Regions from separate parts of the Mesorhizobium sp. WSM3868 genome, predicted to be linked through region 3. Evidence: riboswitches for the same ligand, from Rfam matches in the RefSeq annotation. Region 3 holds a riboswitch; each other region holds the start of a gene.
The links. Region 3 has a riboswitch for thiamine pyrophosphate ahead of thiB (thiamine ABC transporter substrate binding subunit). Riboswitches for the same ligand answer to the same signal wherever they lie in the genome.
Positions count from the first base shown of each region.

Region 1 (3,176 bases), on a different contig from region 3:
CGCCCAGCGTTTCCAGTTCGGCGAACTGGGCCGCGTCATTGGCGTCGGCGATCGAGCCGGGGCGAAGGCCGTCGCCGAGCGAGAACGCCACGTCATAGGACCGGGCGATGTCGCAGATATCCTCGAAATGCTCGTAGAGAAAACTCTCCTTGTGGTGATGCAGGCACCACTTGGCCATGATCGAGCCGCCGCGCGACACGATGCCGGTGACGCGATCGACGGTGAGCGGGATATAGGGCAGGCGCACGCCGGCATGGATCGTGAAATAGTCCACGCCCTGCTCGGCCTGCTCGATGAGGGTGTCGCGGAACACCTCCCAGGTCAGTTCCTCGGCGACGCCGCCGACCTTCTCCAGCGCCTGGTAGATCGGCACCGTGCCGATCGGCACCGGCGAATTGCGCACGATCCATTCGCGGATGTTGTGGATGTTGCGTCCGGTCGAGAGGTCCATCACCGTGTCGGCGCCCCAGCGGATCGCCCACACCATCTTCTCGACCTCCTCGGCCATCGACGAGGTGACGGCGGAGTTGCCGATATTGGCGTTGATCTTGACCAGGAAATTGCGGCCGATGATCATCGGCTCGCTTTCCGGGTGGTTAATGTTGGACGGGATGATGGCGCGGCCGCGCGCCACCTCGTCGCGCACGAATTCCGGCGTGACGAAGTCAGGGATCGCGGCGCCGAAGCTTTGGCCATCGCGTTGAAGTTTCGAACGCAACTGCTCACGGCCGAGGTTCTCGCGGATGGCGACGAACTCCATCTCAGGCGTGATGATGCCGGCGCGCGCATAGGCGAGCTGTGTGACAGCGCGGCCGCCGGCCGCGCGCAACGGTCTGTTGCGAACCGGGAATTCCGGCGTCAGGCGATCGGCTGAGACGAAGCCGTTGTCTTCCGGCTTGATCGTGCGGCCCTCGTAGCGCCCCACGTCTCCGCGCGCCTCGATCCATGCCTCGCGCAGCCGTGGCAAGCCACGCTCGATGTCGGTTTTCACCGTGGCGTCCGTGTAGGGACCGGACGAGTCGTAGACAGTGACCGGCGGCTCGCCGGCGCTCGAGTGGACCGAGATCTCGCGCATCGGCACCCGCAGCTCCGGGTGAAGCTGACCGGGTTTGTGGACCTTCTTCGAAGCGGACAATTCGCCGACGGTGACGGTCGGGGTGTGGGCATTCATGAGTGAGCCTCCTTGCTCGAGTGCAACGGAGACCCAGTCCACGCGATGAGGAGGAAGTGACGCTTCGCTTAGGATGCGGGCACTGCCCGAATGCCGAAGCCGGATTGCCGACCCGCGAAGCCTCGCACCGTCCCTACGCCAGTATGAACTGGATCAGGTTCAACGGGTCACTGCGCGCGATAGCAGTATCTCAGCCCCTTGCCGGGACTCCCCTGGTGAGGGGAGCAGGTTGGACGATGCGACGCTATCCTGTCAACTCGATTTCATGACTTCTCCAGCCTCGAACAAGGGCGACGAGAAGCAGCGCAACCACGCAGCTTTGATCGAGCATCTGACTTACATCGACGCCCATTGAGCCACGATCTTGCGCGCTGGAACTGGCAGCCGGACCCACTTGTCATCCGCCAAGGAAACGCTTTTGCGATCCCTTGTGGCGGCGGGTTGAAGAACGCATTTTTCGCCTCGAAGAGCATCTGTTCGGCGTCTACGGACGCTGGTTCGATTTGTTCAGGACCGGATTATTGTGCAGCCGTAAGGGTCGAGTTGCAGCGTTCCCACGACGGCTGCAAGGGCCTTGCCGGGAGCCTGTTCGCGAATGCTGTGGTTGTTCTCGTCCCGCGTCCCGCTCAACGCCGACAGGATCAGCGTACCGCCATTGCGACCTTTGGCGACTATCTGTTCGGGCCAATGCGCGATGCATTGAAGCGTTATGCCATGTGGGACCCGCCGCCGATTGCACCCGATTGGGCAGACGATTCCTGGGCGCGTGGCGCCGCGGCGCTTGCGACCCAAAGGCTCTTCGACTTCGAAAGCAGCCCCGGAGAAATCGCCGGCACCGGGCTGCAACGATCAACGGTCAAGTAGCTACAGGACCAAAGCGGCGTCCTCGTCCCGATTTCGGGCCTTCGTCTCCGTCTCTGCGCGCCTTTCCGTAGCCAACTGTTTGGAAAAGCGATGCTTGGCCGATGGATGAGGTTCGTGCAAAGGACGCCGGCCGAATGGAAGAAGACCGGCGCGAAGGTGCCGGTCTTGATGTCGTAACGAGCAGAGGAGGTCTGCGACCTCCGGTCTCGGATTGCCTGAGCAGTCAAGCGGCCTTGAGGTTCTTCAAAGCCTTTTCGAAGGCATCCTTGATCGGCTTGGATACGTCTTCGGTGGCTCTCAACATCACCGCCTGCAGGGTCTTGGCCTGCTCGACGGAAGTGTCGATCTGTTTGTTCACGAAAGCGGCCTGCAACTCGAAGAACTCGGATGGCGACTTCACGGCAACCAGTGCTTCGAGGTGAGCGAAGCCGGCTTCGGCATTGGCTCGCAGAGCTGCGATCGTCTTCAGCGACACCTCGTTGCGGGTGGTCTTGGCCACCTCAAGGGTCGACTCAAGAGCCTTTTGAGTCGCCTCGGCGTTCGATTCCAATTTGGAAAATGCTTCCTTCGCCTGCTCAACGCCCTGTTCGGCGACAGCGCGAACCTGCTCGGTAACCCGGTACGGCTCGTAAGTAGCGGATTCCGCGTTGTCGATCGTTTCGGTCTTGCCGGGGATCTTGGACATTTTCCATCCTTTTCCAGAGAGTGGCATTACACAAAGCCCCCCTGTTTCATCTACGAAATCGACACAACGGATTTATGAAGGGGCGAATTGTCGCTCAAGGGCACCACTGCGGCGGCCGGCGCGCTGCCGGCAGCGATCGGTGCAGGTCGTAGCGGCTGCCGTCATTCGGCAGGTCCGCCGGGCGCGAGATTGTGCATCACCGTCTTCGACCAAAAATCAGTCATTCGGTTGATGGCGCAGGAGCGGCCTCTTCGCAGTCCATCGCTGCCATTCGACCCTGGCGCGACCTTCTCAGTTATCCTTGGACAGCCAAGACCCCGTCACTCCTCATGCCAAAACGGCCAAGGCGTCCGCGAAGAAACGGTCGCCACCGAAATTGCCTGACTTCAGGGCAAGCAGCAGCTCGCCGTGCGGGCTGCCGAGTGCGCGCAGCGCGGGGACACCCGCGGCGATTTC
Region 1 covers NZ_NSGB01000018.1:114,181-117,356, reverse strand. Annotated here, with positions in the region: gene thiC (phosphomethylpyrimidine synthase ThiC) at 1-1,171, opposite strand, end outside; TPP riboswitch at 1,284-1,395, opposite strand; gene CK221_RS31120 (hypothetical protein) at 1,401-1,526, shown strand; gene CK221_RS30420 (hypothetical protein) at 1,523-2,035, shown strand; gene CK221_RS24330 (phasin) at 2,259-2,720, opposite strand; gene otnK (3-oxo-tetronate kinase) at 3,048-3,176, opposite strand, start outside.
Region 1: another riboswitch for thiamine pyrophosphate. It lies ahead of thiC (phosphomethylpyrimidine synthase ThiC); the one in region 3 lies ahead of thiB (thiamine ABC transporter substrate binding subunit).

Region 2 (3,176 bases), on a different contig from region 3:
TTGGGACCTGCCGCGCCGGTCGACTTCGAGCAGCGCGAAGCCCGCATCACCGGTAGGCGAGGCTATGCGTACGTCCCTCTCTCGCGAATATCCATGCCGCGGCGGGCCTCGAGGCGGCGCTTGACGGAAGGAGGGCATGGGTCCTGCGCTGCCGCGCCCCCTGCGCACCGACACCGAGACCTGCCTGCGCATCGGGGGCTACATCCGTTACGACGTCGGCTTCGGCGATGTCCGATCGTATGACGGGGCAAGAACCACCGATGTGAGAACTGGCGAGGTTCAGGGCACCACAACACGCGTTTCACGTTCAAAACTTGGACGCGCCAGGAGACCGAACTCGGCGCACTGAGGACCTACACTGAAAACCGCGTGAATTTCGGCAACCGCAACGCTTATCCAGGCCCGGACAGTCCTCAAAACTATGGCTTCAATAGCGGCGTCAAATTGACTTCCGCCTGGTTCCAGCTTGGTGGCCTCCGAGTTGGTAAGGACCATTCGCCCTTCGACACGCTTACAGGCTACGCCGGACCTCATCAACGTACTCGTTCCGTACGGCGACTTCGATACCAACGTGGCCCAGTATTACTTCGATGCCGACAATGGCCTTTCGGCTCTGGTTTCACTTGAACAAGGGTCGGGTGTAGTCGGTACTAACCACAGCCATGTCCCGCACGTCGTCTTCGGCGTAAAACAAACGCAGGGCTGGGGCGCGATCACCAGCGTAATCGCTCGTGACAGCAACTACGATGCTTTGGGCGGCAAGATCCGCGTCGATGTCAATGTCACGGATGTGCTGTCGCTATTCGGAATGTTCGGCTATGGCTCCATTGGCGTTATCAACGATGATCCAACCAGTGCAATCGCCGCTCACGGTCGCGGCTTCTACAAAACTTGGAGCGGCAACTGGGCCTTCTGGGCCGGCTCCACTCACGCACTCGACGAGAAAACTTCGTTCAACCTTCAGATCTCGGGCGGTCAGTTCAAGAACTATGGTGTGGCCGCAAACGTCGTCTACACGCTCGTTGCCGGTTTCACGGCGACGGTCGAAATCGACTACGGCCACTACGGCATCGGCATGGTCGACCCTTCGAACGTGAATTCGACGAAGGCTGACAAAAAAGATTGCCTCGGCGGCATCCTCAGTTTCCAACCGGTCATTCTAATTGAATGAACTCTCGGTGGTCGATTGCGCGACTAGACTTTCTCGCCAGCTTGGCGACCATGCCCTTGCTCGAAAGCGAGCGCGGCTACAACACCACAATCGCTGCACCCCAGATCGCACTCAACCGGACGATGATCTTTGCAGAGAGCAACTTCGTGGCAGCACCTCTCTCTATCGGTTTACGCATCGGCGGTGCGGCCGAGTTCGGAGGATTGCGAGCCAGCCCGAATTTTGCTCGCTCGAAAGGCTTGGTTGAGCTTGCAAAGGCTTATCTCCCGGCCCTGGATGGTCCCGGCGGCATGGTGTGGAGCGGCCACCGGCCCGCGACCCCGGATACCTTACCGGTCATCAGCCGCTCCGCGACCGATGCTCACATTCTGTATGTGTTCGGGCACGGTCACCTGGGCCTCACACAAGGCCCGACCACGGGCAAACTGGTTGGCGATCTGCTGTCTGGGCGTGACCCGCCAATACCACTCGAACCCTATACAATCGAGCGCTTCAGTGCCGCCGGGCGGACAAATAGTCTTTGAGCCAGGCGATCCGGAATGTCGCGATGCATTTTGCGTAAGGGCTTTAGTGACGATTGGAAGCGTTGATGATCGATGAGGTTAAGTAAGCCGATTCCTCTTCACTGCGCTTGACGAGATAGGGCCCGCCTGTCCAACAGAGGCAGTCACCAGGGGGTCCCGGCAAGGGCTGAGATACTGCTGGTCGCGGCGCAGTGACCCGTTGAACCTGATTCAGTTCATACTAGCGTAGGATGGTGCAAGCGCTTCGCGGGGTTTACGCCCGAGGTCCTGTTTCGAGCAGGGCGACCAAAGCGTCTTTTCATCCTTCCGGCACAGAGCTGGGTCTCCAATGCATGAGCAAAGGAGCCTCAAGAGATTGCCCTCACCCCCGCCGTGTCGACGGGACCACTGCCCACCTCGCGAAAATCCACAAGCCCGGTGCCATCCACCCGCACATCAGGGTGCCGATGCGGGAGATCTCCCTCCATCCGACGGCCGGCGAGCCGTCCGTGGCCGTTTACGATCCGTCCGGCCCGTACACCGACCCGGCAGTCGAAACCTGCATCGAAATGGGCCCTGCCCGCCCATGCCAGGAATGGATCATGGCGCGCGGCGATGTCGAGGCCTATGACGGCCGCCATGTCAGGCCGGAGGACAATGGATCTGCGACGGGCGAAAGCCTGACGCTGGAATTTCCGATGCGCAACCGGCCGCTGCGAGCGAAGTCCGCCAAGGCCGTGACGCAGATTGCCTATGCGCGCCGGCATCATCACGCCTGAGATGGAGTTCGTCGCCATCCGCGAGAACCTCGGCCGTGAGCAGTTGCGTTCGACACTTCAACGCGATGGCGAAAGCTTTGGCGCCGCGATCCCTGACTTCGTCACGCCGGAATTCGTGCGCGACGAGGTGGCGCGCGCCCGCGCCATCATCCCGTCCAACATTTACCACCCGGAAAGCGAGCCGATGAGATTATCGGCCGCAATTTCCTGGTCGAAGATCAACGCCAATATCGGCAACTCCGCCGTCAGCTCGTCGATGGCCGAGGAGGTCGAGAAGATGGTGTGGGCGATCCGCTGGGGCGCCGATACGGTGATGGACCTCTTGACCCGGCGCAACATCCACAACATCCGCGAATGGATCGTGCGCTCCGAAGCGAGAATGGCAGGGTGCTCGCTTGATGCGGTCACGGGTGCCGAATCGAGACTCGCCGTCAACAGCTTCGACACGGGGCGGCCCTGAGCTGCTTGAGCGGGCGAAGGTTCGATAGCACCCGCCGAAGTGAGGCGGTCAGTACCGCGGATTGCGCGTGAATGCATCCAAAACGTGAATGTTCGTAATTGAAGCAATCGATTTCTCTGGTCGACGGATGATGAATATGAAGGCGTCACGAGGCCGAGGATGCGATCTGGATACCCAGGCCACCAGAGGGTCGGGGAAGCAACAACCACGTATTGGCGCAGATAGCTCGGACCAGGTGAGAATGGCCGCTACCAACCGCATAC
Region 2 covers NZ_NSGB01000023.1:63,232-66,407, forward strand. Annotated here, with positions in the region: partial or broken gene CK221_RS26765 (porin) at 173-1,171, shown strand; gene CK221_RS26770 (FAD-binding oxidoreductase) at 1,222-1,695, shown strand; TPP riboswitch at 1,834-1,944, shown strand; partial or broken gene CK221_RS30930 (phosphomethylpyrimidine synthase ThiC) at 2,024-2,823, shown strand.
Region 2: another riboswitch for thiamine pyrophosphate. It lies ahead of CK221_RS30930 (phosphomethylpyrimidine synthase ThiC); the one in region 3 lies ahead of thiB (thiamine ABC transporter substrate binding subunit).

Region 3 (3,176 bases):
GATCAGGCGACGTCCGGGAAAGTTCGTTTGCCTGGACAGGGCGCGGCCGACGAACACTGCCGGCAAGACCGAAAGCAATGTCGACAGCAGCGCCTGCCAAAGCGTGAAGCGGGCGACGCGGAGCAGATAGCTGTCGAAGGCCGCGGCAGCGCTGGACGGACCGCTCGCGCCTTCGAGGATCAGGCCGGCGAAGGCGCCGCCGATGAGCAAAGTGATGGCGACAAGGGCGATGATGCCGGCGGTGATGCGAGGGTCAGGGCGCGGCGTGGATTGCACGCTGCACCACGTTGGCTCGAGCTAGCGAACGCCACGTTCCGTCGCACCCCCCTCTGTCCTGCCGGACATCTCCCTCTCTAGGAGGGAGATTGGCAGCTTTGCCGCTCTTCCTACACCGTCGGCGGCTAGCGAAATCACCGATGACCGCGAATTTCCCCCTTTGCGGGGGAGATGGCCGGCCGGACAGAGGGGGGTGCTCAAGCGCCATCCTGCGTCCTACTTGCTCATCGCCGCCAGCCATTCATCCACCCAGGCCTTGCGGTTGGCCGCCACCTCGTCCGGGCTGAACAGCAGGGTTTTGGTCGGCTTCACCAGCTTTTCGAAGGCCGGGTTGAGCGGCTTGTCGGTCTTGCCGGCCGGGAACATCCAGTTGGTCTCCGGGATGACGTTCTGGAACTTGGGACCGGTCATGAAGGCTATGAATTTTTCCGCCAGCGGGTTCTTCGCGCCGGTTTTGGTGATGCCGGCGACCTCGATCTGCAGATATTCGCCCTCATCGAAGGACGCCGCCTGATAGCGCTCGGTGTTCTCGGCCACCATGTGATAGGCCGGCGAGGTGGTATAGGAGAGAACCATCGGCGCCTCGCCCTTGGTGAACAGACCATAGGCCTCGCTCCAGCCCGGCGTCACGGTCAGCACCTTCGGCTTCAGCTTGGCCCAGGCTTCCGGGGCCTTGTCGCCATAGACCGACTTGACCCACAGAAGCAGGCCGAGGCCGGGCGTCGAGGTGCGCGGATCCTGGATGATGATCTTGTCGGGGCCGGCGCCCTCGACCAGTTCCTTCAAGCTCTTCGGCGGCCTCTTCAGCTTTTCGGTGTCGTAGACGACGGCGAAATAGCCGTAGTCGAAAGGCACGAAGGTGTCGTCTTTCCAACCGCCGGGGACATTCACATCGGCCACCGCGCCATGCGGCGCGAACAAGCCGCTCGCCTTGGCCTCGGCGGTGAGATTGGTGTCGAGGCCGAGCACGATATCGGCCTTGGTGCCGGCGCCTTCGAGCTTGACGCGGTTGAGCAGCGCCACGCCGTCGGCGACGGAGACGAAGTCGAGATCGCAGCCGCATTCGGCCTCGAACTCCTTCTTCACCGCAGGTCCGGGACCCCACTCGGCAGTGAAGCTTTCGTAGGTGTAGACGGTAAGCTTGTCTTTCGCCTCGGCAGGTCCGCCTGCCAAAAGCGAAACAAGGCCGGCTGCAAGAACAAGGTTGGACAATAGCGAGCGCATCGGCGCCTCCTTCGTTCGGTTAAAGGAATTGAGGCGTCGGATGGTCCGAAACGTCTAATCCCTCCGCCGGTACAAACCGGATCAGGTTCAGCGGGTTGGCTTTGTGCCTCTCAGCCGGTTCGCAAAATCAGCGTCCGGCACCCCGTTAGAGCATTTCGAGACATAGGCCCGGCCGATGCGGCGCGCAAGCGGAAGTTTCCTGGGCATCCATCAGGGTTCACCGCGGTAGCGAAGTGCGATTCCGTTTGGACGCGCCCGCTTCCGTTTCGTTGGCCGGGCTGGTAAGGGCGACGGCCATGGGCACATTCACCATCCTGCTTGGCGGCGATCTCGTCCGCACGCCTCGGCTCGATCGCCAGATCGAAGGCTCCCGCATTATCGCCGCCGATGCCGGTATCGGCCATGCCGATATGTTTGGCCTGCTGCCGGAGCTCTGGGTCGGAGATTTCGACTCGGTGCCGGCGAGCCTGCCGGAGAATCTGGCCGCCGTGCCGCGCAAGATTTTCCCGACCGAGAAGGATATGACCGACGGCGAGCTCGCCATTGCCGAGGCGCTGGCGCGCGGCGCCACCAGCCTGGTGCTGGCCGGCGCCTTCGGCGGCAAGCGCGCCGATCATGCCTTTCTGCATTTGGCTCTAAGCGTGCGGCTGGCCGAGGCGGGCACGGCCGTGCTGCTGACCAGCGGCGCCCAGGAGGGCGTGCCCATCCTGCCGGGCAAAGCCGGCTTCGACTACGCCGAGGGCACGCTGTTCTCGGTGCTCGGCTTCTCCGACCTCGCCGGCCTGACGGTCTCAGGCGCCAAATGGCCGCTGGACGGTGTCGAGGTGGCGTTCGGCTCCTCGCTTACCATATCAAATGAGGTTAAGGGCCGGCTCCATATCGCGCTCGAGCGTGGCCGGGCGCTGCTGCTCGCCCACCCCTATCCTCTTCCCGAAAGCTGACATGGCCCCGCCTCTTCTCAATCTGGATGGCATAAAACTGACTTTTGGCGGCACGCCGCTGCTCGACGGCGCGGCACTGAGCGCCTCCGCCGGCGAGAAGATCGCGCTTGTCGGCCGCAACGGTTCGGGCAAGTCGACGCTGCTCAAGATCGTCGCGGGGCTGATCGAACCGCAGGACGGCGAAGTATTCCGCCAGCCCTCGGCAACGGTGCGCTACCTGCCGCAAATGCCCGATATGGATGGCTTCGCCAGCGTGCGCGCCTATGTCGAAGCCGGCCTCGGGCCGGCCGACGACCCGCATCGCGCCACCTATCTGATGGAGCATCTCGGCCTGACCGGCGAGGAGCGGCCGAACGACCTTTCCGGCGGCGAGGCGCGCCGCGCAGCACTCGCCCGCGTCATGGCGCCGGAGCCCGATATCCTGCTCCTCGACGAGCCGACCAACCATCTCGACCTGTCGGTCATCGAATGGCTGGAAGAAGAGCTTGCCCGCACCTCCTCGGCCGTGATCCTGATCTCGCACGACCGCCGCTTTCTCGAGCGCGTCTCGCGCGCCACCGTCTGGCTCGACCGCGGCCAGACGCGCCGGCTGGACAAGGGGTTCGCGCATTTTGAGGAATGGCGCGACCAGGTGCTTGAAGAGGAAGAGCGCGAACAGCACAAGCTCGGCCGCCAGATCGTGCGCGAGGAGCATTGGCTGCGCTATGGCGTGACCGCCAGGCGCAAGCGCAACAT
Region 3 covers NZ_NSGB01000007.1:143,489-146,664, reverse strand. Annotated here, with positions in the region: gene thiP (thiamine/thiamine pyrophosphate ABC transporter permease) at 1-276, opposite strand, end outside; gene thiB (thiamine ABC transporter substrate binding subunit) at 493-1,500, opposite strand; TPP riboswitch at 1,542-1,655, opposite strand; gene CK221_RS13850 (thiamine diphosphokinase) at 1,797-2,441, shown strand; gene CK221_RS13845 (ABC-F family ATP-binding cassette domain-containing protein) at 2,443-3,176, shown strand, end outside.